DNA from 3 places in the Acidovorax sp. 107 genome. Region 3 is predicted to be linked to each of the others. Evidence: predicted binding sites of a transcription regulator. Region 3 holds the regulator's gene; each other region holds the start of a gene.

Region 1 (9,523 bases), 230 kb from region 3:
GAGCGGCCATGGCGGCGATTCTGTACCGCGGACGGCAGGGCGAAGTCTCTGGGCGTTCTGCCGAAGCCGCTGAGGCCGACCGCATGATGGGCCTGGCGCTGCAGGGCCAGGGTCAGCTGGACATGGCCTTTGAGCGCCTGCGCAAGGTGCCCCCCAGCAACGCGCTTCTGGACAACCTGTACCACCTGGCAGAGGATTTCGAGCGCAAGCGCCACTTCGCCAAGGCCCAGGCGGTGTACGAACACATCCTTCGCCATGACCGCCAGTACAAGGACGTGCGCAGCCGCTACAAGCGTGCGCGCGCTCAGGCACAGACCGGTGCGCAAGCCCCGCTGGGCGTGAAGGATTCCGTGCCGCAGGCAGACCCTGCTTTACCCCGGCTGCCAGGCGACGCCACGGGGGGCGTGCCAATGTTGGGCCGCTACCAGATCGACCGCGAGATTGGCAAAGGTGCCATGGGGGTTGTCTATTTGGGGCGAGATCCCAAGATCGGCCGCGTCGTGGCGATCAAGACGCTGGCCCTGGGGCAGGAGTTTGAAGGCGATGCCTTGATTGATGCGCGCGCCCGTTTCTTCCGCGAAGCCGAGACCGCGGGTCGATTGCAGCATCCGAATATCGTTACCATTTTTGATGCCGGCGAGGAGCACGACCTCGCCTACATCGCCATGGAGTTCCTCAAGGGCGAAGACCTGACCCATGCCTGCGGCCAAGACCGGTTGCTGCCTGTGCCCACAGTGCTGTCCATTGCGGCCCGGGTCGCGGATGCGCTGGACTACGCCCATGCCCACAATGTGGTGCACCGCGACATCAAGCCTGCCAACATCATGTTTGACAGCGCGACGGACGCAGTCAAGGTGACCGACTTTGGCATCGCGCGCATCACGGATTCGAGCAAGACCCGCACGGGGCTGGTTCTGGGTACACCCAGCTTCATGTCGCCCGAGCAGTTGGCGGGGAAGAAGGTCGATGGGCGCTCGGACCTCTATTCGTTGGGCATCACCCTGTTCCAGTTACTCACGGGGTCGCTGCCGCTCCGTGGTGCGTCCATGACCGAGCTGATGCACAAGATCGCCAACGTGGAGGCGCCCGATGTGCGCCAGCTACGCCCTGAACTCCCGCCCGCTGTGGCCAAGGTCGTGGCGATGGCGTTACAGAAGCGCCCGGAGGCCCGCTATCAGACTGGGCGGCAGTTCGCGATGGATCTACGGCAGGCAATGGCGGGCGATGCCAGTTTTACCCCTGAACCAGTCGTCTATGATGCGGACCGCGATGCATCAGGGCAAGAAATGGCGGATTTTCAGGAAACCGTGATGGAGCCCCCCGCCGTGCGGGGTGCGGCAGCCTCGCCGATTTCGGGCGCCCCATGACGCACACCTCCACATCCATGACCTATGAATTCACTGCGCGGACCGACAAGGGCCGCGTGCGTTCCAACAATGAAGACGCGGTAGCTGTTGACCGCGATGCGCAGGTTGCGATATTGGCCGATGGCATGGGCGGCTACAACGCGGGTGAGGTGGCCAGCGGCATGGCCACCACCTTCATCCGTACTGAAATGGCGCGCTGGCTGGCCCAGGCGGGCACGAGTCCCCAGTCCACCGATGTGCGCCGAGCGCTGGAAATTTGCGTGGAGAACGCGAATCACGCTATCCTGGGTGCGTCCCTCTCCAATCCGCAGTACGCGGGCATGGGCACCACGCTGGTGGTGGCGGTGTTCCACAGCAGTCGCCTGATCTTGGGTCACATCGGCGATTCGCGCTGCTATCGGCTGCGAGGTGGAGTTCTGCAGCAAATCACGCGCGACCATTCCTGGCTGCAAGAGCAGGTGGATGCGGGGCTGCTGACAGCGCAGCAGGCGGCGTTGTCCTCCAACCGGAACCTGGTCACCCGGGCTCTGGGCGTGGAGCCCAATGTGTTGATGGAAGTCAACGAGTTCCAGGTGGCGCCCCATGATCTGTTTCTTCTGTGTTCCGATGGGCTCACCGACATGGTGTCCGATCCGGACCTGGCAGAGTTGGTGCGTGCGCCCCTGCCATTGGAGGAAAAAGCGACATTGCTCGTTGACACAGCCAACGCCAACGGGGGGCGTGATAACGTGAGCGTGCTGCTGGTGCAGGCTGCCGCAGGAAGCAAAAAACGTGGCCTCATGTCTCGATTGCTAGGGGCCTCTTGAACGGCCCGAAACACAACAATTCATCACATCAGGAGTAGATCATGCCGAGAATGATCGTTTCAATCGACGGCGTCGTCATCAAGGAAGTGCAGCTGACCAAGGAGCGGACCACGCTGGGTCGGCGTCCTTACAACGACATCGTGATCGACAACCTTGCGGTGAGTGGAGAGCATGCCGTGCTCCATATGGAGGGTCAGGATGTGGAGATTGAGGACCTTGGCAGCACCAACGGCACCTATGTGAATGCCAAGGCCGTCAAGCGCCAGGAGCTGCGAAATGGCGATACGGTGGAGGTGGGCAAGTACAAGATCCGCTTCCTGCAAGATGCCGAAGGCCAGAACTTCGAGAAGACCATGATCTTCAAGCCTGGCATGGTGCCGCCTGCCGTGGCAGCTGCCAGGCCCGCCCAGGCGGCGCCTGCGCCGGCCCCGGTTTCAGCGGTGATCCGGGTCATGTCCGGCGCTGCTGCAGGTCGCGAGGTATCGCTCCAGAAGGTAGTGACCACCATCGGAAAGCCCGGTGTGGCGGTGGCCTCCATCACCAAGCGGCATCAGGGTTTTGTGTTGGCCCATGTCGAGGGGCCTGACATGCCTTTGCTGAATGGCGCAGCCATTGGTGCGTCGCCGGTTCCCCTCAAGCACGGTGATCGCCTGGAGCTGGCGGGCACCGAGATGCAGTTCGAGCAAAGCTGACATCTGGCAAAGGGCCTACGCCGTATCTGCGAGCCATTGTTGGCCTGACCTGAACCCATTTTCTCGCGCGCGGACACATGCTGCAGTCCCTGTTGCATCTGTTTCGCCGGCGCTGGCAGCGCATTGCGGTCACACTGATACCGCTGGTGTTTGCGCTGCTGCACGTGGCAGACTTACTTCACCTGCAGGTGCTGGAACGGCTGGACCACATCATCTACGACACCCGCTTGCGGGTGACCATGCCGCGCACGCTGGACGAGCGGATTGTCATTGTCGATATCGATGAAAAGAGCCTGGGGCGTGTAGGCCAATGGCCCTGGCGCAGGGACAAGATGGCCACGCTGATGCGCGAACTGTTTGAGCGCCAGCAGGTGTCGGTGGTGGGGTTTGACGTGCTGTTTGCCGAGGCCGATGAAAGCTCGGGGCTTTCTACGCTGCAGCAACTGGCGCGGGGTCCTTTGCGCAGCCAGCCAGCCTTCAAGGAGCAACTGGAGCGCCTGGCACCATCGCTGGACTATGACGCGCTTTTTGCGCAGGCTCTGCAAGGGCAGCCGGTGGTGTTGGGTTACTACCTGTCTGGCGAAGACCGCGACGGCATCACCAAGGGCATGTTGCCAGACCCCGCGCTTCCGCTGGAGCGCTTGCGGGGCTTGCCTCTGGGGGCCACCACCTGGCGTGGGTATAGCAGCAACATCGAGGCACTTACCCGCGCGGCCCCCGCGGCGGGGTTCTTCAATTCGATCACGGACGAAGATGGGGTCGTTCGATCCTTGCCTTTGTTGGGCGAGTACCAGGGGCAGTATTACGAATCGCTGGCGCTGGCCATGTTCCGTACCGCCATTGGCCTGCCGGAGATCCATCCAGGCTTTGTCAGCCCCACGCCCTCTGGAACGCACGACCTGCTCCAGAGCGTCGTGCTACGGCAGGACGGCCGTGCGCTGGTGCTACCCGTAGACCAGCAGCTGGCCACACTCATTCCCTACCGGGGCCCGGGCGACGCCAAAGGAGGTTCCTTCCGGTACATCTCGGCGTCTGACGTTCTGGATGGCCTGCTGCCGTCTGGCCAGCTCAAGGACCAATTGGTGCTGGTCGGCTCTACGGCCCCTGGCTTGCTGGATTTGCGCGTGACCCCGGTGGGCAGAACGTACCCCGGAGTGGAAACCCACGCCAACGTGCTATCGGCATTCCTGGATGGAAAGAGCATAGTCCGCCCCGACTACGCCGCAGGGTTTGATGTGCTGCAGCTGTTATGCGCGGGTGTGCTGCTGGCGGTGGCACTACCCCTCTTGTCCGCATCGTCTGCGGTCTTGCTCAGCGGGGGGGTGGTGTGCGCGCTGGTGGGGCTCAATCTGTGGATGTACATCGCTCAGGGGCTGGCGCTACCGTTGGCGACAGCGGTGGTGATGTCGATGCTGGCCTTTGCACTCAACATGGCATACGGCTATTTTGTGGAGAGCCGCTCCAAGCGTGAGTTGGCCGCACTGTTCAGTGCCTACGTGCCCCCTGAGCTGGTGGCGGAGATGGTCAAGCAGCCCGAGCACTACAGCATGCAGGCCACCAACCGGGAGCTGACGGTGATGTTCTGCGACATGCGGGGCTTCACTGCCATGTCTGAACGCATGGAGCCATTGCAGTTGCAGGGGTTGTTGAATGAGGTATTCAGCAAACTCACCCACATCATCCGCAGCCACCGAGGCACGATTGACAAATACATGGGCGACTGCGTCATGGCCTTTTGGGGTGCGCCCGTGGCCACCCCTGACCACGCGCAACTGGCGGTAACTGCCGCCCTGGAAATGTCGCAGGCGATTGGGCAAATCAATGCCGACCACCGCCAGCGCGGGCTGCCTGAGATTGGCGTAGGCATTGGACTCAATACTGGCGTCATGTGCGTGGGCGACATGGGCTCGGACATTCGGCGTAGCTACACGGTCATTGGCGATGCGGTCAACCTCGGCTCCCGCCTGGAAGGGCTTTCCAAGCACTACGGTACCTCGATCGTGGTGAGCGAGTCCGCCATGCAGCTCGCTCCTCAGTTCGTATGGCAGGCTATGGACCGCGTGCGCGTCAAGGGCAAGGCGCAGGCCGTACCGATTTACCAGCCGCTTGCACTCCAGGGAGAGCTGTCGAGCGACCTTGCCGAAGAATTGGTGGTGTGGGAGGGTTTTCTGCGTGCCTATGCAGCGCAGGAATGGGCACAATGCGACAGACTAATGGCGCAATTGCAAGAGCGCAGGCCTCAATGCATGCTGTACGGGTTGTATGCCGCCCGGGTTGAGGCGCTGCGTGGGCAGGCTTTTGACCCCAACTGGGACAGTGCCACCAATTTCGACACCAAGTAGAAGGCTTCACATGAAGGTTCGCGTGCTGGGATGCTCCGGCGCCATCGCCAAAGACTGTCGCACGACATCGTTCTTGATCGGCGACAGCGTCTTGCTCGATGCTGGCACCGGGGTAGGTGACCTCACGCTGGATGAAATGGGCAAGATCGACCACGTACTGCTGACCCATTCCCATCTGGACCACATCGCCGCCCTGCCCCTGATGCTGGACGCGGTGTCGTCCCAGCGCCGTCGTCCCGTGCAAGTGCACGCCCTTGCCGACACCATCGGGGCGCTTCAGGCCCATGTCTTCAACAACGTCATCTGGCCAGATTTCAGCACCATACCTTCTGCGGCATCCCCCTTCCTGCAGTACCGGACCTTTGTGTCCGGTGAGGTGTTGAGCATCGCAGGCACGCAGATTGAGGTGCTACCCGCTCACCACACTGTCGCCGCCGTAGGGTTTGCGGTCCAAGGCGACACTGGTTGGTGGGTGTTCAGCGGCGATACCGAGCGCAACCCTTCATTCTGGAACCGTGTCAACGCAATGCCGGTGGCTTGCCTGGTGATCGAAACAGCCTTCAGCAACCGCGAGCGCGACCTCGCTCGCCGCAGCCTGCACCTCTCGCCCGAGACCCTCGCGCAGGAATTGGCGCATATCCCCGCCGCGGATCGCTACCCCATCTACATCACGCACACCAAGCCATCGGAGACTTCGCTCATCATGGATGAGATTCGACAGTTCGACAGCACGGCCCGTACCCACCACAGTCCGCATGACATTCGGTGGCTGAGTGCCGGGCAGACGATGGAGGTCTAGCGAAAGTGCCCATGGGCGTGACAATACTGGGCGACAAAAATGTAATTTCGAGAATGAATTGAGGTCGTCTGCCGAGCAAACATGAATGTAGATCGGGGGCCGTGTCGGGTGGATTCGTCGGCTCATGCTGGATGCGGCGCTCTCTTTGAGAGCTTTGCTAAAAAACGCCGAACTTCTGAAAGCTTGCAGTGTGCTGGCAGGCGGTTTTGTCTTTACTACCTGCGGGGCTTCTTGTGGGCTTGATGCAATCGTCGTCTGTTTCAACGGGCAGGCACAGCAATTGCATAACCACAGCGCATTTGCAACTTTTTCTAGGAGTTCTTCATGAAGCGTTCTATCCAAAAGGGTTTCACCCTGATCGAATTGATGATCGTGGTTGCGATCATCGGTATCTTGGCTGCCGTGGCGCTGCCTGCGTACAAGGACTACACCATCAAGGCGCGTATGTCTGAAGTGGTGCTGGCCGCTTCGCAGTGCCGCACCACCATCAGCGAAACCATCCAGAGCATGAATCCGACCGCCACTTTGTCGGGTACCAATGCCTTCGGTTGCGATGCGACCAACCCCACCAAGATGGTGGCTTCCATCGCCGCCAACGAAGTCACTGGCCAGATCGTAGTGGTGCCACACCAGACCAATCTGGGCGTTGACCTCACTGCCACTCCGGGCTCCATCACCCTGACACCCTACAAAGATAGCGCTAGCGGTGTTTACGCATTGGGCACGGCTACTACTGGTGGCCAAGGTACCCAAGTGTACGAATGGGTGTGCAAGGCAACCGGTAACACCACCAAGTACGCACCAGGTTCTTGCCGCTAAGTTTTTCGCGAACTGCGTTCGCGATTTATAGGAAGGGGGCTTTGGCTCCCTTTTTTGTTTTTCTAGACTGCCGTCACTTCGCATGACCACTGACTCAACATCCAAAGCAACAGGCTGGGCCGTTCTTGCCAGTTTGGCCTATGCGCTGTGCTGGCTGTTACCTAATCACCACGTGCCTTGGGTTGATTTTTATTCCGATGCGTGGGCAGCCTGTGTGTTGTGGGTGCTGGCCGTTGTGGTGCTCTGGCGCAGCCGAAAAATGGCGTTGCAGGAGTGGCACGCACTGCCCTTGCTGGGTCTGGCTTGTGTTGGGGTCGTTTGGCTGCAATATGCCTCAGGCCTTATCGAGACGTTAGGCGTCGCCTTTATCAGCAGCTTGTTCTTGGCTGGGCTCATGTTGGCACTGTTGGTGGGGGCTGCCTGGGAACGTTGGAAACCCGGTCAATGCGCGGACTTTTTGTTCATAGCGGTACTGATCGGCGCGTCGGGATCATTGTTGATCCAGTTCCAGCAATGGTGGAGCATCGATCCGGGATCAGCATTCTGGCTTTTCATCCCCGCGCCCCCGGCGCGCTTCCATGGCAATCTTGGCCAACCGAATCAACTGGCAAGCCTTTTGTGCCTGGGCGTTCTGGCCTGCGCTTGGCTACACGAGCAACGGCGTCTGCCAGGTTTGGCTGCATGGGGCTGGGCGGTACTGTTAGCCATTGGCCTCGCGCTGACCGAGTCACGCACGAGCTGGGCGGTTGTGATTGTTTCGCTGGCTGCGCTGATCATGTTGCGAAAACGCTTGGCGATATCACGCCGGTTGATGGCGGGCGCACTTGGCTGGACGGTAGTGTTTGCCCTTTTTGTGGTGACCCTCCCTTTCGTCAATGTGTGGCTGGGGCGAGCCACAGAGCTACAGCCGTTGCGGGGGACTTCATCTTTCAAGCTGCGCCTTGAGTTTTGGGCCAAATTGTCGGATGCATTGTTGCAGCACCCCTGGTCTGGATACGGATGGATGCAAACGAGTTTCGCTCAGTTCCCCTCTGATCCGTACGCCATGGTGACCGGTGGAACGCTCCGGCATGCTCATAACCTGTTCATGGACCTAGTGGTCGAGCTCGGCCTTCCCTTAGGTCTGGCGGTGTGTTTGTTGCTGGGTGTGTGGATGGTCAGTGCGCTGAGGCGTGTTGCCAAGGTGGAGCAGCTGTGGATGTTGTTATTTGTGGTGGCTTTGGGCGTGCATGCCATGCTTGAATTTCCGCTGCACTACGCGTACTTCCTGCTGCCGTTCGGCCTCATGCTGGGAGCGTTGAACGTAGCGTTGAAATTCAAGCCCGTGTTGAGTACCCGCCTCTGGCCGACTGTTGTCGCGTTGGTACTGGGGGGTGTTGGACTGTCGATCACTGTATACGACTATGCCCGTATCGAACGCGACTTTTTCACGCTGCGCTTTGAGCATCAGAAGCTCGACAAAGCGGGGGAACGGGTTGCCCCTGACGTGGTGGCACTGACCCAATTGCAGGACATGATTTGGCTGGCGAGAATTGATCCTTCAAAAACATACGCGGAAAAGGATCTGGAGCGAGCCCTCAAGACCATGAAGTTACTGCCCAGCATAATGGCCAACTACAAGCTGGCGGCTATGTATGCATTTGCAGGACAGCCCCGACAAGCTGAGTATTGGATTGTTGTGCTGACGCGAATGAACCGCTTGGGAGAACGGGAGGTGCGAGACATCCGCAGACAGTGGGACGAACAGTCAGCTGTTTTCCCCCCCATGGCGGAAGTGGCCTGGCCTGAGTGATCCGTTATGTCTGGGAGCGGATCAAACGATCTGCCTTCAAAGCGGAAAGCGCAAATTTTCTGGCCGTTTCGCTCGACTCTAAAAAAAGGCTCACAAAGCTACCTTGCCCGGTAGCGCCCCGACTTTCCGCCCTGTTTTTCCACAACGTGCACATCATGGATGGACATGCCCCGATCCACAGCTTTGCACATGTCGTAAATGGTAAGCAGCGCGACCTGCACGGCGGTAAGCGCTTCCATCTCCACACCAGTGGGACCGACGGTTTCCACAGTTGCGGTACAAAATATGCCTGTAGTGCCTAATTTTTGAACACTGGATGCTTCGAATTCAATAGCAACTCGGGTCAATGCCAGTGGGTGGCACAGCGGGATCAGGTCGCTGGTTTTCTTGGCGGCCATGATGCCGGCGATCCGGGCAATGCCGAGCACGTCACCCTTTTTGGCGTTGCCAGCTTCGATGAGTGCCAGCGTGGCGGGCAGCATTTCGATGCGGCCGCTGGCGATTGCAATGCGATGTGTAGCCGCTTTGGCGGCCACGTCAACCATGTGGGCTTGGCCCTGGGCATCAAAATGGGTGAGTGCGGACATGGGGTCGTAACCAGGTGAATAGGTGGGAAACATTTGGGGGGGCAGGGCATCATACGTGCATGTGGATCCGCAAATGCCCCCCCGCAAAGCCTTCGGCCAATGATGCCGTTCTGCATCACCATGTCGAGCAAAATACTTTCCAAACGCATAGCAGAATTGCTTGCACAGCTGCACTATTGATAGCGACTGGCATTGCTATTGCGTTGCCGGCTGCTGCCCAGCCCTCCCTCCCTACCCTCGGCGACGCCAGCGACCTCACCACCAGCGCCGAGCGCCGCCTGGGCGATCGCATCATCCGGGAGCTGTACCGCGACCCGGA
Region 2 (9,523 bases), 610 kb from region 3:
GCCCCCCGCCCCGGCAGGCGCATCGAGCCTCCTCGCGCACCCGCCGCCCTGCGGACACCTCCTACCACATTGCACAAGGAAATGACCATGAACCTGACGGTTTCTACTCCCACCCCGCCCGCAACCGCCGCAGCCCCTGCCGGTTCGGCCATGAAATGGATGTGGGCGGCCATTGGCGTGCTGGGCGTGAGCGTGCTGGCCCTGGGCGCCACTCTGGTGATGCAAAACCGCACGCCCTCGGCGGCCGATGCGGCATCTCCCGCCACTCTGGCGGCCGCCCCCCGCACGCCCGAATCCCAGATCATTGATGAAAAGCGGGCGCAAGCGCCGGTTGTATCTGGTCAAGGCGCTATGAATAGCGGAGCAAACTACCGTCCGCAGGCGGGTGGCAGCGCAGGCCGATCCGGTGACATGGCGGGCAGCATGGCCCCCGGAGGGGTGGCGCAGCCCGTGCGTGCAGCGGCGCCCCTGTGCCAAAGCTGCGGCCGTGTCGAGTCCGTGCAGGCCGTTCAACAGGCTGCCCCTGCCACAGGCGTGGGTGCTGTAGCTGGTGGCGTGCTGGGCGCGGTGGTAGGCAACCAGATCGGCAAGGGCAGCGGCCGCACCGCCGCCACCGTGCTGGGTGCCGTGGGCGGCGGTTACGTGGGCCACAAGGTCGAGGAGCGCAGCCGCACCCACACGGTGTACCAGATCGCCGTGCGCATGGAAGACGGTTCGCTGCGCCACTTCCAGCGCGCTGAGCCCACGGCGGTGGGCACGCCCGTCGTGCTGCAAGGCAAGGGCTTCCGTGTGGACCAGGGGGGTCAGGCGCGCGCCGCAGACCCCTATGGCCAGCCGCAGCCTCAGCCGGGCGCGGTGCGGGTGTCTGACACTTACTGAGTCAGCTGCTTCAAGAAAGACAAAAGCCCGCAGATGCGGGCTTTTGTCTTTCTTGCCTGAGCCTGGTTAGAGAACCACCGGAATCTCGGTCGCAGGCGGCGTGTTGCGGCTGCGTCCACAGCGCACCAGGCCATCGATCATCACCATGCCAATGCCCGGGATGTCGCCCAGCTGCACGCTCTCCAGCAGCGTGGCGCCCGCAGTGTGCTGCGCCCGGTCCATGAACACAAAGTCGGCCGCGCGGCCCACTTCGACCAGGCCACAGTTCAGGTTGCGGATGCGCGCCGTGTTGCCGGTTGCAAAGCAGAACACCAGCTCGGCCGGGATGTCGGCAAAGCTCGATATCAGCGCAATCATGCGCAGCATGCCCAGTGGCTGCACGCCTGAGCCCGCCGGGCCGTCTGTGCCCAGGATCACGCGGTGCGGGCACTTGAGTTCGATGGCCGCGCGGGCGGCCTGGATGGCGATCTTCTCGTTGCCGTTGTGCACCAGCTCGATCGCGCGGGACGACTTCTCGCACAGCTCGCACACATGCTTCCAGGGCAGGGAGGTGTGGCCGCCGTTGATGTGACCGATCACGTCGGCATCGGCCTCCAGCACCACGTCCTTGTCGATCAGGCCCGAGCCCGGGATGGACGGGCCGCCCGTGTGGATGGTGCTCTGGATGCCGTGCTTGCGCGCCCAGGCCACCATTTGCTGGGCCTCGTAGCCCGCCTTGACGGAGCCCAGGCCCACTTCGCCCAGCAGGGTCACACCGGCATCGGCCAGGTCCTTGAAGTCCTGTTCGGTCATGCCTTTTTCGATGACGGGGGCGCCCGCGATCACCTTCACACCACCGGGGCGGAAGTTGTCGAACGAGCGCTGCGCCGTGATGGCCAGCGCCTTGAGGCCCACGATGTCCTTGGGGCGGCCGGGCAGGTGCACTTCACCGGCCGAGACCATGGTGGTCACGCCGCCGTTCATGGTCGAGTCGATCCACCCGATCTGGTTCTGGCGCGGCGTCCAGTCGCCAAACACCGGATGCACGTGGCTGTCGATCAGACCGGGCGCCACGCAGGTCTGGCGCGCGTCGATCACGGTGTTGGCGTGGTCGGTGTCGCAGTCCTTGTAGCGGCCCACGGCCACGATGAGTCCGTCGTTGACGACGATGGTGTCGGCGTCGAGGATGGGGCGGTCCAGGTCGCCCGACAACAAAAGACCGATGTTCTGGATGACGACCTTGCCTGACTTGCCGCCGGCTGCTGCTTCTGCCATGGATTCTCCTCGTGGGGTGGTGAGCGGGGCGCCATGCGGCGCTCCGCAGGGAAAAATCTCTTGTCGATTCAGGCCGTTGCTGTTGCCTTGCCCTTGGGCAGGCTGGGGCCGGGCGCCACGGTGCGCAGCACGCTGTCGATGACGAAGGATTCCCAGTGCGCCAATGCATCGGGCGTCTCCAGGTCTTCGCCCAGAAAGGCCGACAGCGTGTGCCGGTTGGACATGTAGAAGTAGCCCGTGGCGGCGATCAGCAGGTATACGTCGCGCGCCGACACGTCTTTGCGGAACAGTCCCTGCGCCTGGCCGCTTTCGAGCACGCGGCGGATCACCTCGATGGCGGGCGACGAGTATTCGCGGGCGCGCATCGACTTGGAGATGTGCTTGCCCTTGTGCAGGTTCTCGGTGTTGAGCAGCGTGATGAACTCGGGGTTCTTGCGGTAGTAGCCCACCACAAAGCGGATCACGGCCTGCAGTGCCTCGACCGGTTTGGCGGTGTCCAGATCCAGTTTGGATTCCGCATCGTTCATGCGCCGGTAGGTTTCTTCCAGCACCTCGATGAACAGGCCTTCCTTGCTGCCGAAGTAGTAATAGATCATCCGGTCGAAGGACTTGGCTGCCTTGGAGATCTTCTCCACGCTGCCGCCTTCGTAGCCGTAGCGGGCGAACACCTTGGTCGCCGCTTTCAGGATGTTGTCGCGCGTGGTCTGTGCGGCCTGTTCACGCACGCCCGTCTTGCGGGTTGATGCGGAGCGGGGGGACGCGGTCCGGGTCTTGGTGGGAGTGGCAGACATGGCGGGTCCTGGTGGATGACGCGGGCCCCGGGGGAGGGGCCTGCCGGGGGATCACTGCTCTGCGAACGCGCGCTCGATCACGAAGTCACCGGGCTTCGTGGTGTTGCCCTCATTGAAACCGCGCGCTTCCATCATGTGCTTGAGGTCGCGCAGCATCTCGGGGCTGCCGCAGATCATCACGCGGTCTTCGGCGGGGTTGAGTGCGGGCAGGCCCAGGTCGCGGGCGAGCTGGCCGTTTTCGATCACGGTGGTCACACGGCCCTGGTGTTTGAACTCCTCGCGCGTCACCGTGGGGTAGTACTTGAGTTGCTTGGTGACCATCTCGCCCAGAAACTCGTGCTGCGGCAGTTCCTGGGTGATGTAGTCGTGGTAGGCCAGTTCCTTCACCTCGCGCACACCGTGCACCAGGATGACTTCCTCGAACTTCTCGTAGGTCTCGGGGTCGCGGATCAGGCTCAGGAACGGGGCCACGCCCGTGCCGGTGGAGAGCATGTACAGGCGTTTGGCAGGCAGCAGGTAGTCGATCAGCAGGGTTCCCGTGGGCTTCTTGCCCACCACGATGGTGTCGCCCACCTTGATGTGCTGCAGGCGCGAGGTCAGCGGGCCGTCGGGCACCTTGATGGACAGGAACTCCAGGTGCTCTTCGTAGTTGGGGCTCACGATGCTGTAGGCGCGCAGCAGGGGTTTGCCGTTCTCGCCGCGCAGGCCAATCATCGTGAAATGCCCGTTGGAAAAGCGCAGCGCGGTGTCGCGCGTGGTGGTGAAGGAGAAAAGGCGGTCGGTCCAGTGGTGGACCGTCAGGACGCGTTCGTCAAGAAAGGCGCTCATGGTGCGTTAGATGGAAAAGTTGGAAGCAAATACGAAAAAGCAGCTGAAGTGCTGGCCTGGAAACGCCTTAGAACAAGGTTTCCGGGCCGGATGGCTTGTGGCTCGCAACCCTCCATTGTTCCGCATCTCGCAAACACACCTTTCTCGGCGTGGTTGAAGGCCGCCGGACAGCCTGGTTCGGGTGTCGGCACCAAATGCGGACATTCGTCTTTGCGTGCGTCATTTTGGGGCTCCTCATGCACCGTTTTTGGGGGTGCGAAAACACCATTGCAGAGTCTTATTGATTCCGCTACATTGACATCAAATGTAGCGTTCACAACATTTAAGTTAAGTGAATGCTACACAAAATGCAATGCGCATACAAGCACTTGCGACAAGAGCAATGAATGGGCCGTCAAGATGACTGAACACACCAAGACCGATGGGCTGCCGGGCATGGATGCGCCAGATCTGCCGCAGGTGCTGGAGCGCGCCCGACCGCGCAACGACCGCATGAATGCTGCCAAGGTCGAGTGCAATGCGTGCCCGGTGCTGTGCCAGATTTCCGAGGGCCGGGCCGGTGCATGCGACCGCTATGCCAACCATGCGGGCGTGCTGGTGCGGCTGGACCCGGTGGTGTTGCTGCGCAAGACGCTGGAATCCGGCGAGGCCACGCTGGTGCCGTTTGCGGGCCGCGCCGAGGCTGCAGAAGGTGCCGGGACCGCAGTGGCTCCTGAACCCGCATGGAACGGCGATCTATTGCTGTCGGAAGAAGTGTTTGTGACAGGCGTGGGATCGTCCACCACCTACCCTGACTACAAACCTGCGCCCTTCATCGTGGGCTCCCAAACCGATGGCGTGGACATGGTCACCGTGGTCACCGAGGGCATCTTCAGCTACTGCAGCTTCAAGGTGAAGATCGACACCGACCGCTTCCTCGGCTCCGAACAGGCCAACGTGCGCTGCAAGGGCGAGGTGGTGGGGCATGTGACCACGGCCGAATACGGCTCGCAGATGCTGTCGCTGGGTGGTGTGCACCACCTCACGGGTGGCACCAAGAAGGAAGGCCGCATCACCGCCGAGATGATGCAAGCCCTGGGCAACAAGCAGGCGGTGGAGTTCACCATCGACGGTGGCTCGCAGCTCGTGATCCAGGCTGGGCGCGCGCCCATCGTCAATGGCGTGGCCGAGCAGCGCATGCGTGTGGGCTGCGGTTCTGCGGCCATCGGCATCTTTGCGCGCCAGTTCTTTGGCCATGCAGATGAGGTGGTGGTGGTGGACGACCACATCACCGGCGTGCTCACCGAGCACCAGGCGGGTCGTTGCCTGGACATGAAGCCATCGGGCATCCAGATGCGCGGGCGCAAGTCCACGCCGGGCCGTTACTTCCAGGTGGCCAACCCGGGCACCGGCTGGGGCGGCACCGACATTGCTGACCCGCTGTCCATCATTGAGGGCTGGGACGAATCCGTGGCCTGGCCGGGGCTGCGCCTGTTGATGACCTCCACCACCGGGGAGCATGCCTCCTGGTACGTGCTGGACGCGCAACTCCATCCGGTGGAGGCCGAGATGCCCGCCGAAGTGCGCCGCATCGTGGACCGCATTGGTGAAAACTGCGAGCCCTCGCTGGCTTCCGTGCTGTTCCTCGGCGGTGCAGGCGGCAGCCTGCGCGCAGGGGTGACCGAAAACCCGGTGCTGCTCACCCGCTCCATCAAGAACGCGCTGGTCAACGTGACCTGTGGCGGTGCCCCGGCCTATGTGTGGCCGGGCGGCGGTATCACCGTGATGGCCGACGTGCTGCGCATGCCAGACAACAGCTTTGGCACCGTGCCCACGCCCGCCATCGTGGCGCCCATCGAGTTCAGCATGCGCCGTGCGGACTACGAAGCGCTGGGCGGGCACACCGAACAGATCCGCAGCCTGCGCGACATACTGGAGCGCGGTGCGTGGCACAACGACGGTGCCCCGCAGGCGCGCGTGTGGCAAACCTTGCCCGCTGCCAACCCGTGGCCGCTGGGTCGCCCACCTCTGCTGGGTTGAGTGGGTCGCGCCGTGAACGCTTGCCGCAATCTCCTGTCCGACGGCCGTTGGCATTTCCAGCATGGCCCGATGGACCTTATCCTCCAGGCCGAAGGGGCGCGCGACGCCGTGGCCCTGGCGCATGAGCGTGCGTGGCAGCGTTTTGAAGGGCTGCTGCAGGAGCTGGTGAATGAACTCCCCGGCCTGCGGGCGCCGGTGGGTGCGCATTGCACGTTGCAGGGCGCGGTGGCGCGCCGCATGTGGGCCGCCTGCAGCCCTTATCGCGCAGGCTTCATCACATCGATGGCGGCGGTGGCGGGCGCGGTGGCGCAGGAGATTCTGGCCTGCTACGAACAGCCGGGCATAGACCGCGCCTGGATCAACAACGGCGGCGACATTGCGCTGCACCTGGCGCCGGGCCAGTCGGTCACGGTGGGGGTGTACGCTGACATCGCCGCACTGAATGCTGCACAGTTGCGCAACGGACTCGTACTGGATGGACAGATCCGCATCGACAGCGCCATGCCAGTGCGCGGTGTGGCCACTAGTGGCTGGCGCGGGCGCAGCCAGTCGCTCGGCATTGCCGACAGCGTGACGGTGCTGGCGCGCACGGCGGCGCAGGCCGATGCAGCGGCAACCATCGTGGCGAACGCGGTGAATGTGGCCGATGTGCGGATTGTGCGCAGGCCCGCATACCAGGTGCGGGACGACAGTGACCTGGGTGTCATCCCTGTCACCGTAGATGTCCCCGCCTTGCCCAAAGAGCTGGTGAGCCGGGCCTTGCACCAGGGGCTGCAAAAAGCGCAAGAATTGCAGTCCAGCGGCCTGCTGTGGTTTGCACTGCTGGCATGCCAGGGCCAGTGGGTGGCGACCTCGGCGCCCCAAGCCCTGACGGGAGCGGCGTTGCCGCGGGGTGCAGAGAAGGAATCGGAAGTTGGTTCAGTATTTGCTTAACGAATTGCACAGGTCTCCAGAATGATCCAGATACGACGCGTTTTCACCCATCTTGAGGAAATCCGGCACGAATTCGGGCCGGTGGCCGACGTGCCGCTGCTGCGTGGTGCCATCGGCGCGGTGCTGACCAACCCGTTTGCGGGACGGTACGAGCCCGACATCCTCCCCATGATGGACGCGCTGCAGGACGTGGGGCTGGACATGGCCCAGCGCCTCCTGAAGGCCATGGGCGTGCTCGCCGAGCGCATCGAGACCTATGGCAAGGGTGCCATCGTGGGCGCGGCCGGCGAGCTGGAGCATGGCGCGCTGTGGCATGTGCCCGGTGGCTACGCCATGCGCGAACTGCTGGGCTGGAAGGGCGACCGCAACGCCTACGCCAAGGGCCAAGCCGAAGAGAAGACGGGGCAGCCCGCCAACGCGTTGTCCATCGTGCCCTCTACCAAGAAAGTGGGCGGCCCCGGCGCGGCGCTGGATGTGCCGCTGACCCATATCAACGCCAGTTACGTGCGCAGCCATTTCGACGCGATCGAAGTGCGTGTTCCGGGCGCGCCCTCCGCCGATGAGATCGTGTTCATACTTGCCATGTCCACGGGACCGCGCATCCATGCCCGTGTCGGCGGGCTCCAGGCGGCAGACATCAGCCAGTGGAACGGCCTGCGCTGAGCAGCGCGCCGACCTGCACACCATCGAACAAGACAAGACCCCAAGGAGCCAAAAATGTCAGCCAAGATTCGAAAGATCATCGTCCAGACCGACGAAGTCCGCGTGGAAATGGGGCGTGACGTTCAGCCCCCGGTGCGCAAGGCGCTGGCCATGGCCGTGATCGAGAACCCCTTTGCCGGACGTTATGTGGAAAACCTCGACGAACTCATCGCCATCGGCGAGGAGCTGGGCGGTCTTCTGGGCGCTCGCTGCGTGCAGGCCCTGGGCATTGAACCCAGCCAAGCCCAGAGCTACGGCAAGGCCGCCATCGTGGGCGAGGCGGGCGAGCTGGAACATGCCGCTGCCATCCTGCACCCCAAGCTGGGCGCACCCCTGCGTGTGGCGGTCGAGAAGGGCGCCGCTCTGGTCCCATCCAGCAAGAAGATGGGAGGCCTGGGCACGGCCATCGACGTTCCCCTGGGCCACAAGGACGCCGCCTACGTGCGCAGCCATTTCGACGCCATGGAAGCCCGTGTGGCCGATGCCCCGCGGGCCAATGAAATCGTGGTGGCCGTTGTCGTGACGGACAGCGGGCGGCCGTTGCCACGTGTCGGTGGCCTCACGGCCTCTGAAATAAAAGGCGTTGACGGCCTGCGCTGAGTCCGGCGCGCGCGCAACACTCACCTGTCCTGTCTTACCCCCGTTCGATCTCTCTCCAACCATCCTTCAGGAGTCTCCCCATGACGATGCGACGAAACCTCATGCGTGCCACGGCTGCGGCTGCATTGGCCCTCACCCTGGCCCCTGTTTTTGCCCAAGGCGTGATCAAGATTGGCGAGGTCAACAGCTACAAGGCACAACCTGCTTTCCTGGAGCCCTACAAGAAAGGCATGGAGCTGGCGGTCGATGAGATCAACGCTGCGGGCGGCGTCAATGGCAAGAAGATCGAACTGATTACGCGCGACGACAACGCCAACCCCGGCGACGCCGTTCGCGTGGCTGAAGAGCTGGTGTCGCGCGAGAAGGTCGATGTGCTGGCGGGCACCTTCCTGTCGAACACCGGCTTGGCGGTGGCCGACTTCGCCAAGCAGAAGAAGTTTTTCTTCCTGGCTGGCGAGCCGCTGACCGACAAGATGACCTGGCAAGGAGGCAACCAGTACACCTTCCGCCTGCGTCCTGGTACCTACATGCAGGCCGCCATGCTGGTGCCCGAGGCCGCCAAGATGAAGAAAAAGCGCTGGGCTGTGGTCTACCCCAACTACGAATACGGGCAGTCTGCCGTGGCGGCCTTCAAACAACTGCTCAAGGCCGCCCAGCCCGACGTGGAGTTTGTGGCCGAACAAGCCACTCCACTGGGCCGGGTGGACGCCGGCAGCGTGGTGCAAGCGCTGTCCGATGCCAAGCCCGACGCCGTCTTCAACGTGCTGTTTGGCGCGGACTTGTCGAAGTTCGTGCGCGAAGGCAACACGCGCGGCCTCTTTAAGGGCATTGAGGTGGTCAGCGTGTTGACGGGCGAACCCGAATACATGGACCCCCTGAAAGACGAGGCCCCCAACGGCTGGCTGGTGACCGGCTATCCCTGGTACGGCATCAACACCCCCGCACACAAGGCGTTCGAGCAGGCCTACCAGGCCAAGTTCAAGGACTACCCGCGTCTGGGCTCGGTGGTGGGCTACAGCATGATCAAGTCGGCCGCGGCCGGTATTGCCAAAGCCAAGAGCACCGACACCGACAAGCTGGTCGCTGCCTTTAAGGGTCTGCAGGTGGACACCCCGTTCGGCAAGATCACCTACCGTCCCGAAGACCACCAGGCCACCATGGGCGCGTTTGTCGGTCGCACCAAGAACGAAGGCGGCAAGGGCGTGATGGTGGATTACGTCTACCTGGATGGCGCTGATGCCAAGTACCAGCCGTCCGCAGCCGACGTGAAGAAGTCGCGAAGCGCTGATTGATTCCCTCTGAGGTCTGAGGCGCCTGCCGCGCCTCGGTCCCGGCAGGCGCTACCTGCAGTCCGGCACCGCCCGGTTCTGCGGGTGCTGGCTGGTGTTGGCTGGAGCACGGCCGGCTTCTTTCATGGCCTTCGCGCTGGCAAAAACGGTGTGAACAGGCCCTACAGGGTTTATCGAACATGAGTTTTTCGGGTTTCATCGTCCAGCTCATCAACGGGCTGGCGAGCG
Region 3 (9,523 bases):
CCGCCTATGGCGAGGCGCTCAAGCCGCTGGGCGACGCGTTCATCAAGCTGGTCAAGATGATCATCGCTCCGGTGATCTTTCTGACCATCGTGACCGGCATCGCGGGCATGTCGCAGCTCTCCACCGTGGGCCGCGTGTTTGGCAAGGCCATGGCGTACTTTTTGTTCTTCTCCACGCTGGCCCTGGTGGTGGGCCTGGTGGTGGCCAACGTGGTGCAACCCGGCGCAGGCATGAACATCAACGTGGCCGACCTGGACCAGACGGCGGTGAAGACCTATGTGGCCAAGTCGCATGAGATGACGCTCACGGGCTTTGCCATGGACATCATCCCCAAGACCCTGGTGAGTCCGTTCGTGGGCGACAACATCCTGCAGGTGCTGCTGGTGGCCGTGCTGTTCGGCGTGGGCCTGGCGATGGTGGGTGAGGCAGGCCGGCCGGTGCTGAACTTTCTGGACGCGCTGACGACCCCCGTGTTCAAGGTGGTGGGCATCGTGATGAAGGCCGCTCCCATCGGCGCGTTTGGCGCCATGGCGTTCACCATTGGCAAGTTTGGCCTGGGCTCGCTGGTCAACCTGGCGTGGCTGGTGGGCTCGTTCTACATCACCTCGCTGCTGTTTGTGGTGGTGATCCTGGGCCTGGTGGCGCGCCTTTGTGGCTTCTCGGTGTTCAAGCTGATCCGCTACCTCAAGGCCGAGCTGATGCTGGTGCTGGGCACTTCGTCGTCCGAATCCGCCCTGCCATCGCTGATGGAAAAGATGGAAAAGGCCGGTTGCAGCAAGTCGGTGGTGGGCCTCGTGGTGCCCACGGGCTACTCGTTCAACCTGGACGGCACCAACATCTACATGACGCTGGCCGCGCTGTTCATCGCCCAGGCCACGAACACCGAACTGACGCTGGGCCACCAGGTGGCGCTGCTGCTCGTCGCCATGCTGTCGTCCAAAGGCGCAGCGGGTGTGACGGGCGCGGGCTTTATCACCCTGGCTGCCACCCTGGCCGTGGTGCCCGAAGTGCCCGTGGCCGGCATGGCGCTGATCCTGGGCGTGGACCGTTTCATGAGCGAATGCCGTTCGCTGACCAACTTCATCGGCAACGCCGTGGCTACGGTGGTGGTGTCGCGTTGGGAAAACGCGCTGGATCACGAACGTTTGGACGCAGCGATGAACGGCCATCCACTGCCGCTCGCGGTATCTGCCGCTTCTGCGCCTGTGGTGTCGGCGGACGTACCTGTGACAACGATGGCACGCACCGTGGCCTGAGCGCGGGTACCTGCGCAATAGAGACCCCAGCGGCGCGGGCCTTCGGGCCCGCGCCGCTTTTTTTGCGGGTAGTGTCGAGTCACCGCCATCAAGCACAATGGCGGCCCTGCCTGACGGCTCTATGAGCGCTTGGCGCGGCTCAAAAGCCTGGGGCACTACAAGGAATCCTCACCATGACCCTCGAAGCCATCCTGGCCGCCTTTCACCTTCTGGCCATCCTGACCTTTGTGGTTTTCCTGTCGAGCCAGGCCGCGCTGTGCCGTATCGAATGGCTCAACGCCGCCGTGATCGAGCGCCTGGCCCGGCTGGATGTGATCTGCGGTGTGGCCGGGGCAGTGATGCTTGGGAGTGGGCTGGCCCGGCTGATCTGGGGCGTGAAGGGCGCTTCGTGGTACCTGTCGCAGCCCCTGTTCCACATCAAGATCACGTTGGTGCTGGCCATGGTGGTGCTGTCGTTTGTGCCATCGGCTGCTTTTCGCCGCTGGCGCCAGAACCTGCGCAGCACCGGCGCCCTGCCACCCGCTCAGGAAGTCTCGCGGGTGCGCCGCCTAGTGATGATCCAGTCGCATGTGTTGCCGGTGGTGGCGATGATTGCGGTGTTCTGGGCGCGCGGCTGGTAAGCGCGAATTCCCCCGAATTTCCCCAAAAGAAAAGCCCGCCCGGCTTGCTGCCGGCGGGCTTTTTGTTTTGTCGGGTGCGCCAGTGGCGGCGCACTGCGCGTGAACTTACTTCTTTAGGCACTCGCTCATGAAGGCCTTGCGCTCGTCGCCCTTGAGGGTCTTGGTCTTGGCATCGGCGTTGCAGGTCTTCATCTTGTCCTGCTGGGTGGCGGGCTTGTTGCTCAGGCAGGTCTTCATGAAGGCCTTGCGCTCGTCACCTTTCATTTCTCCAGCGTCCTTGTTGCAGGTCGCCATTTTCGATTGCTGTTTGGTGGGCGCCTTGGCGTCTTCGGCGGCGTGAGCACCAAAGCCCAGTGACAGGGCCAGGCCGAGTGCAGTCAGGGAAAGAAGCTTTTTCATGGAATCTCCTGGTGTGAATGCGTTATGGGGGGTCCCGATGGCATTGCACCATAGAACACGGCGTGCGACAACGCGCACAAGTCATGACAACCTTGTGCGGGGCTTGGAGGCCGCTGCTGCGTGAAAGGCTTTCAGTGTCGTTTGGATCTGCCGGGGGTCGTGCGCCAGCCCGCCGAGGGCAAACACCACATCACCCCGTTGCTGCCAGCGTTTGAGCGCCTTGATGATCACGCCCAGGGCAGAGTCCTTGTGGCCGGGTCGCAACTTGACCAGGATCACGCCTTCGTAGTCGTCCAAGTGCACACGTTCCATGGCTTCCCAGGGCACGGTGTGTGGGTCGTCCTGGCGCAGATCGGTGATGCCGGTGGCGTCAATGACCACTGCCGGGTCTTGCTCCCGGTAGGCCTCCAGAGCGGACCGGCCCAGGGTTCCGCCCACACAGAAGGAGACGAACGCGGCACACAGGCAGATGGCCGTGAGCAGCCGGTCGTTCGATACGGACGCCCAATACAGCGAGAACGCCAGGCACATCGTCATCAGCAGCACAAAAGGCACCTGAAACACCAGGGTCCAGCGGCGCCGGTAGAGCAAGATGGGTGGGGGCGGCATGTGCAATCTCCGGGTGAAAGGGCACGGTGGCCCATTGTGCCTTTGGCTGCGGGATGCCCCGTGGCGGCGCGTCTGGCGCCCCGCCGCTGGCGGGCCCGTAAAATCCGCCGATGCTCACAGCCAAAAATGAATTGCTCGCTGCGCTCGCAGCCGAGCTGGAAAACCTGTCTCCCGGCGCTGGCGCCAAGGCAGCCTTTGAATCTCCCAAGGTAGCGGCCCATGGCGATTTTGCCTGCACCGCGGCCATGCAGCTGGCCAAGCCGCTCAAGCTCAACCCGCGCGCCCTGGGCGAGCAGCTCAAGGCTGCGCTCGAAGCCACGCCAGCCTTTCAACGCTGGGTGTCCGCCATTGAAATCGCGGGCCCGGGCTTTCTGAACATCCGCCTGCAACCCGCTGCCAAGCAGGAAGTGGTGCGCGAGGTGCTGACGGCCGGTGAACGTTTCGGTTATCAGGCCAGCAACGGCCAGCAGGTGCTGGTCGAGTTCGTGTCGGCCAACCCCACGGGCCCGCTGCACGTGGGCCATGGCCGCCAAGCGGCGCTGGGCGATGCCATCTGCAACCTGTTCAGCACCCAGGGCTGGAAGGTACACCGCGAGTTCTATTACAACGACGCGGGCGTGCAGATCGACACCCTCACCAAGAGCACGCAGCTGCGCGCCAAGGGCTTCAAGCCCGGCGACGACTGCTGGCCCACCGACAGCGACAACCCGCTGGCCAAGAATTTCTACAACGGCGACTACATCGCCGACATTGCCGAGGCCTTCAAGGCCAAGGCCACCGTCAAGGCCGACGACCGCGAGTTCACGGCCAATGGCGATGTAGACGACTACGACAACATCCGCCAGTTTGCCGTGGCCTACCTGCGCAATGAACAGGACAAGGACCTGCAGGCCTTCAACCTCCAGTTCGACGAGTACTACCTGGAGTCCAGCCTGTACACCAGCGGCCGGGTCGAGGCCACGGTGAACAAGCTCATCGCCAACGGCAAGACCTACGAACAGGACGGCGCGCTGTGGCTCAAGAGCACCGACTACGGCGACGACAAGGACCGCGTCATGCGCAAGCAGGACGGCACCTTCACCTACTTTGTGCCCGACGTGGCGTACCACATCGCCAAGTGGGAGCGCGGCTTTACCAAGGTCGTCAACATCCAGGGCACCGACCACCACGGCACCATTGCCCGCGTGCGCGCCGGCCTGCAGGCGGCCGACGTGGGCATTCCGCAGGGCTACCCCGACTACGTGCTGCACACCATGGTGCGCGTGGTCAAGGGCGGCGAAGAGGTCAAGATCAGCAAGCGCGCGGGCAGCTACGTCACGCTGCGCGATTTGATCGAGTGGACCAGCAAGGACGCGGTGCGTTTCTTCTTGCTGTCTCGCAAGCCCGACACCGAGTACACCTTCGACGTGGACCTAGCGGTGGCGCAGAACAACGACAACCCGGTGTACTACGTGCAGTACGCGCATGCCCGCATCCAGTCGGTGCTGCGCGCCTGGCAAGAGGCGGGTGGTGGCGACGTGGCGTCGCTCCAGGACGTGGACCTGTCGGCGCTGGAAGGCCCCCAGGCCCAAGCGCTGATGCTGCAACTGGCCAAGTACCCCGAGATGCTCACGGCCGCTGCCGACGGCGAAGCCCCGCACGACGTGACCTTCTACCTGCGCGACTTGGCCGCCAGCTACCACAGCTACTACGATGCCGAGCGCATCCTCGTGGACGACGAGGTGGTGAAGAAGGCGCGCCTGGCGCTGGTCGCTGCCACCGCCCAGGTATTGCACAATGGCTTGGCTGTGCTGGGCGTGTCGGCTCCGGCCAGAATGTAAGCAGTTACTACCAATATGAAAAAGCAACAGACGGGCGGGACCATTGTCGGCTTCATCATCGGGGTCATCGTGGGCCTGGGCGCGGCGCTGGCCGTGGCGGTGTACGTGACCAAGGTGCCGGTGCCGTTCCTGAACAAGGGCAACGGCCGCGGCGCGGACATGGACGCGGCCGAATCCCAGAAAAACAAAAACTGGGACCCGAATTCGCCGCTGTATGGCAAGAACCCGGCCCGCCCCGCCGCGCCCCCGGTGGCCGCGGCTGCGTCAACCCCTGCATCGGCACCGGCCCCTGAGGTGCGCGCCGCCGCATCGGCCGCCAAGCCCGCCGCAAGCAAGCCAGACGCGAAAGCCGAAGCCAAGGCCGAGAGCAAGCCGGGTGCCGACCCCCTGGGCGATCTGGCCGTGGCCAAGGCAGCGGCCAAGGGCAGCGCGGACCCGTTTGACTACTTTGTGCAGGCAGGCGCCTTTCGCACCCAGGCCGACGCAGACGCCCAGCGCGCCAAGCTGGCCATGCTGGGTTGGGAGGCCCGCGTGAGCGAGCGTGAGCAAAATGGCCGGGCGGTGTTCCGGGTGCGCATCGGCCCCTTCACCAAGCGTGACGATGCCGAGGTGCTCAAAGAGAAACTCGACGGCGCCGGGCTGGAATCGGCGCTCGTGCGCGTGCAGCGCTGAAGTGCCTGTCAAAACGGCACCAACGCCAGGGCTGAACTTTTTGTAAAGGGATGTCTCACATCCCGCATACCTGAACCAGGAGAGTCTTTGTCATGAAACGCCGTGAGTTTTCTTTGTCCGCCGCCTCGGCGGTTGCCGCTTCTGCCCTGACGCTGCCAGTGGCCAACCCCGCCATGGCGCAAGCCCGCCAGTTCAAGGAGGGCAAGGACTTCAAGCGGCTGGACAAGCCCGTCGCTCCCGATGCCCCCGCTGGCAAGGTCGATGTGATCGAGTTCTTCTGGTACAGCTGCCCCCACTGCAACGCCTTCGAGCCTTCGCTGGACGCCTGGGTCAAGGCCGCGCCCAAGGACCTCTCCATCCGCCGCGTGCCCGTGGCGTTCAATGCCAGCTTTGTGCCCCAGCAAAAGCTGTACTACACGCTCGAAGGCATGGGCAAGCTCGACGCCCTGCACGCCAAGGTCTTCCGCGCCATCCATGTGGAAAAAGTCAAGCTCGCCAAGGACGACGAGATCCTGGCCTGGGTGACCCAGCAGGGCGTGGACGCCGCCAAGTTCAAGGAGGTCTACGGCTCCTTCAGCGTGGCCAATCAGGTGCGTCGCGCCTCGCAGCTGCAGGATTCGTACGGCGTCGAGGGCGTGCCATCCATGGGTGTGGCAGGCAAGTACTACACCGACGGCACGATGGCTGGCAGCATGCAGACGGTGCTGCAAGTGGTCGAATACCTGGCATCGACGGCGCGCAAAGCCTGACGAGTTGCCGACCCTGTCGGCAAGCTGTCCCAAAGGCCCGCTGATGCGGGCTTTTTTTCGGGATGGGTACCATCGGGTGGCTACAATCATTGCAAGATTCGTGCCCTATGACCCAACGCCTACTCCCCCTCCTGTTGCTCGCAGCCCTGACTGGCCTTGCGGGCGTGGCACACGCCGAAAAGGCCGACCGTGCCAAGCCCATGAACATCGAGGCTGATGCCCTGCGTCACGATGAACTCAAGCAGACCAGCGTGTTCTCGGGCCGCGTGGTGATGACCAAGGGCACCATCGTGCTGCGCGGCGCGCGGCTGGATGTGCGCCAGGACGCCGACGGTTACCAGTACGGCGTGGTCACGGCCGAGGCGGGCAAACGGGCGTTCTTCCGCCAGAAGCGCGACACCGTGACCGGAGCGCCGGACGAGTTCATCGAAGGCGAGAGCGAAGTCATCGAGTACGACGGCAAGGCCGACAACGTGCGCTTCATCACCCGCGCCGAACTGCGCCGCTACCGTGGGTCGGTGCTGAACGATGAGATCACCGGCGCCGTGATCGTCTACAACAACCTCACCGACGTGTTCACCGTGGACGGCCAGAAGGCGCCCGCGTCTTCGGCTGCGGCAGGCGACACCCCCGCGCCCGGTGGCCGTGTGCGCGCCGTGCTGGCGCCCAAGGACCCGCCGCCCGGTGCGGCAGCCCCGGCCCCTGCGCCCGACGCGCCCGCACCGGCGCTGCGCCCCAGCAGCAGCCTTGGCGGCGGCGCCAAGTGAGCGGGCCTGTGGTGAGTACCGGTCCTGATACCCAGGCGGGTGGCCGCCTGGGGCCTGATTCGCAGTCGGGCAGCCGCCTGGAGGTGCAGCACCTGGCCAAGTCCTATGGCAGCCGCAAGGTCGTCAAGGATGTGTCGCTGGTGGTGCAAAAAGGCGAGGTGGTGGGGCTGCTCGGGCCCAATGGCGCGGGCAAGACCACGTCGTTCTACATGATCGTGGGCCTGGTGCGCAGCGATGCGGGCGACATCCGCATCGATGGCCAATCGGTGGCCCACATGCCCATCCATCGCCGGTCGCGCCTGGGGCTGTCGTACCTGCCGCAAGAAGCCTCCATCTTCCGCAAGCTCACTGTCGAAGAAAACGTGCGCGCCGTGCTGGAACTGCAGCGCGCCGATGACGGCCAGCCGCTGTCGCGCGATGCCATCGAAGAGCGCCTGACAGCCCTGCTGCAGGAGCTGCGCGTGGACCACCTGCGTGCCTCGCCCGCCCTGGCGCTGTCGGGCGGCGAGCGCCGCCGCGTCGAGATTGCCCGCGCCCTGGCCACCCAGCCACGTTTCATCCTGCTGGACGAACCCTTCGCCGGTATCGACCCCATCGCCGTGATCGAGATCCAGCGCATCATCGGCTTCCTGAAGGCGCGGGGCATCGGTGTGCTCATCACCGACCACAACGTGCGCGAGACGCTGGGCATCTGCGACCACGCCTTCATCATCAGCGACGGCCGCGTACTGGCCCAGGGCACGCCCTCCGAGATCGTGGACAACGCCGAAGTGCGCCGGGTGTACCTGGGCGAGCATTTCCGCATGTGATGAAGCCTGGACTGTCGCTGCGCGTCTCGCAGCACCTTGCATTGACCCCTCAGCTCCAGCAGTCCATCCGGCTGCTGCAGTTGTCCACGCTCGAACTGTCGCAGGAAGTCGAGCAGATGCTCGACGAAAACCCGTTCCTCGAACGCAATGCCGACGAAGCCCCGCGTGAGGAGTTTGGCCTGGAAGCCGCCGACACGCCCGCACAGGCCGACGACTACAGTGCCGATGATGCTATGTTTTCAGGAGCTGCCAGCGCAAGCAGCACCAGCACTGAAAGCCAAAATGATGCTGAAATCTCCGGTGGAGGCACCGACGAGCCCGACTGGAGCGGCGACGGCACCGTCGAGATGGTGCCCAATGATGCCGAGTGGGGCGGCGACGCCCCCGCCCGCACCCATAACGGCGCCGAGGGCGACGAGGCCGACGCCACCGAACTGGCGCGCTCGCACGAATCGCTCACGGCCTTCCTGCACCGCCAGGCGCTGTCGCTGCGGCTGTCTGACGTGGACACGGCCGCACTGCGTTTTCTCATCGAATCGCTGAACGACGACGGTTACCTGGAAGAGCCTCTCGAAGAGCTGGCGATCAGCCTCGCCGGGCCCGACGACCTGGAGCAGATCGAAGAACTGGTACATCGCTTCACGGTGGCCCAAAGGCTGCTGCAAAGCCTGGAGCCTGTGGGCGTCGGCGCGCGCAACCTGGCCGAATGCCTGACGCTGCAGCTCACCGCCCTGGCGGCCGACGAAGACAGCGATGCCGACCCCGACGCCGTGCAGACCGCGCTGCGCATCTGCCAGCAGCCGCTGGAGATGCTGGCCCGCCGCGACATCCGCCGCCTGACGCAGCTGTGTGGCGATGGCGAGGAGCGCACGCGCGCCGCCATGGCCCTGATCGCCCGCTTGGAGCCGCGCCCTGGCCGCCGTTTTGCCGATGTTGAGCGCAACATCATCATTCCCGACGTCATCGTGCGCAAAGCCGGGCGTGCCAACGGCCGCGATGGCCAGCACAACTTCATCGTCAGCCTCAACCCCGATGTGATGCCCCGCCTGCGTGTGCACGACATCTACGCCGGCGCGCTGCGCGGTCACAAGGGCGGCGAGGGCCACCAGGGCATGCAGCAGCGCCTGCAGGAGGCGCGCTGGTTCATCAAGAACATCCAGCAGCGTTTTGACACCATCCTGCGTGTCTCGCGCGCCATCGTCGAGCGGCAGAAGAACTTCTTCACCCACGGCGAGCTGGCCATGCGCCCGCTGGTGCTGCGCGACATCGCTGACGAACTGGGCCTGCACGAGTCCACCATCAGCCGCGTGACCACCGCCAAGTACATGGCCACGCCGATCGGCACCTACGAGCTGAAATACTTCTTTGGCTCCGGCCTGGGCACCGAAACGGGCGGCAATGCATCGAGCACGGCCGTGCGCGCACTGATCAAGCAGTTCGTGTCGGCGGAAAACCCGGCCAAGCCGCTGTCCGACAGCCAGATCGCCGAGATGCTCAAGGAGCAGGGCATCGAATGCGCCCGCCGCACCGTGGCCAAGTACCGCGAGGCGCTCAAGATCGCGCCGGCGAATTTGCGCAAGGCTTTGTAGACGCTCGGCAGGTGGCGCACTGCCCGCCAGCGCCGCCGTAGTCTTTTCTGTTGTTTCCGTATTACCCACCGCAGCCCACCATGGCCCGCATCGTCTTCGACCTCCCCGCGCACTTCGGTTTTGCCACCGAGCTGCAGATCTACATCAGCCATGTGAACCAGGGCGGGCACCTGGACAACGCGCAGTTGCTCAGCCTGGTGTCCGAAGCGCGCGTGCGTTTCTTCCAGTCGCTG

Evidence for each region. The regulator sigma-54, encoded in region 3, starts transcription at its own class of promoters, with help from an activator protein. The targets are predictions, from matches to a motif close to TGGCANGNAANCTGCTTT.
Region 1: C8C99_RS14235 (pilin) is a predicted target of sigma-54. The motif match lies at 6,276-6,293, and genes of this name have one in related genera.
Region 2: C8C99_RS15925 (6-hydroxynicotinate reductase) is a predicted target of sigma-54. The motif match lies at 4,089-4,106, and genes of this name have one in related genera.

The regions. Positions count from the first base shown of each region.
Region 1 is NZ_QBTZ01000001.1:3,038,015-3,047,537, reverse strand. It holds gene C8C99_RS14260 (CHASE2 domain-containing serine/threonine-protein kinase) at 1-1,367, shown strand, start outside; gene C8C99_RS14255 (Stp1/IreP family PP2C-type Ser/Thr phosphatase) at 1,385-2,173, shown strand; gene C8C99_RS14250 (FHA domain-containing protein) at 2,215-2,865, shown strand; gene C8C99_RS14245 (CHASE2 domain-containing protein) at 2,943-5,207, shown strand; gene C8C99_RS14240 (MBL fold metallo-hydrolase) at 5,218-6,006, shown strand; gene C8C99_RS14235 (pilin) at 6,331-6,825, shown strand; gene C8C99_RS14230 (PglL family O-oligosaccharyltransferase) at 6,908-8,617, shown strand; gene moaC (cyclic pyranopterin monophosphate synthase MoaC) at 8,716-9,204, opposite strand; gene C8C99_RS14220 (M48 family metalloprotease) at 9,402-9,523, shown strand, end outside.
Region 2 is NZ_QBTZ01000001.1:3,416,832-3,426,354, forward strand. It holds gene C8C99_RS15905 (glycine zipper 2TM domain-containing protein) at 88-879, shown strand; gene C8C99_RS15910 (amidohydrolase family protein) at 946-2,133, opposite strand; gene C8C99_RS15915 (TetR/AcrR family transcriptional regulator) at 2,202-2,924, opposite strand; gene C8C99_RS15920 (ferredoxin--NADP reductase) at 2,976-3,752, opposite strand; gene C8C99_RS15925 (6-hydroxynicotinate reductase) at 4,152-5,771, shown strand; gene C8C99_RS15930 (UPF0280 family protein) at 5,784-6,704, shown strand; gene C8C99_RS15935 (amino acid synthesis family protein) at 6,726-7,367, shown strand; gene C8C99_RS15940 (amino acid synthesis family protein) at 7,422-8,006, shown strand; gene C8C99_RS15945 (ABC transporter substrate-binding protein) at 8,087-9,298, shown strand; gene C8C99_RS15950 (ABC transporter permease) at 9,475-9,523, shown strand, end outside.
Region 3 is NZ_QBTZ01000001.1:2,807,795-2,817,317, reverse strand. It holds gene C8C99_RS13225 (dicarboxylate/amino acid:cation symporter) at 1-1,256, shown strand, start outside; gene C8C99_RS13220 (DUF2214 family protein) at 1,430-1,876, shown strand; gene C8C99_RS13215 (PsiF family protein) at 1,982-2,275, opposite strand; gene C8C99_RS13210 (hypothetical protein) at 2,357-2,884, opposite strand; gene argS (arginine--tRNA ligase) at 2,995-4,704, shown strand; gene C8C99_RS13200 (SPOR domain-containing protein) at 4,720-5,376, shown strand; gene C8C99_RS13195 (thiol:disulfide interchange protein DsbA/DsbL) at 5,469-6,125, shown strand; gene lptA (lipopolysaccharide transport periplasmic protein LptA) at 6,233-6,892, shown strand; gene lptB (LPS export ABC transporter ATP-binding protein) at 6,904-7,701, shown strand; gene C8C99_RS13180 (RNA polymerase factor sigma-54) at 7,701-9,290, shown strand; gene C8C99_RS13175 (thioesterase family protein) at 9,371-9,523, shown strand, end outside.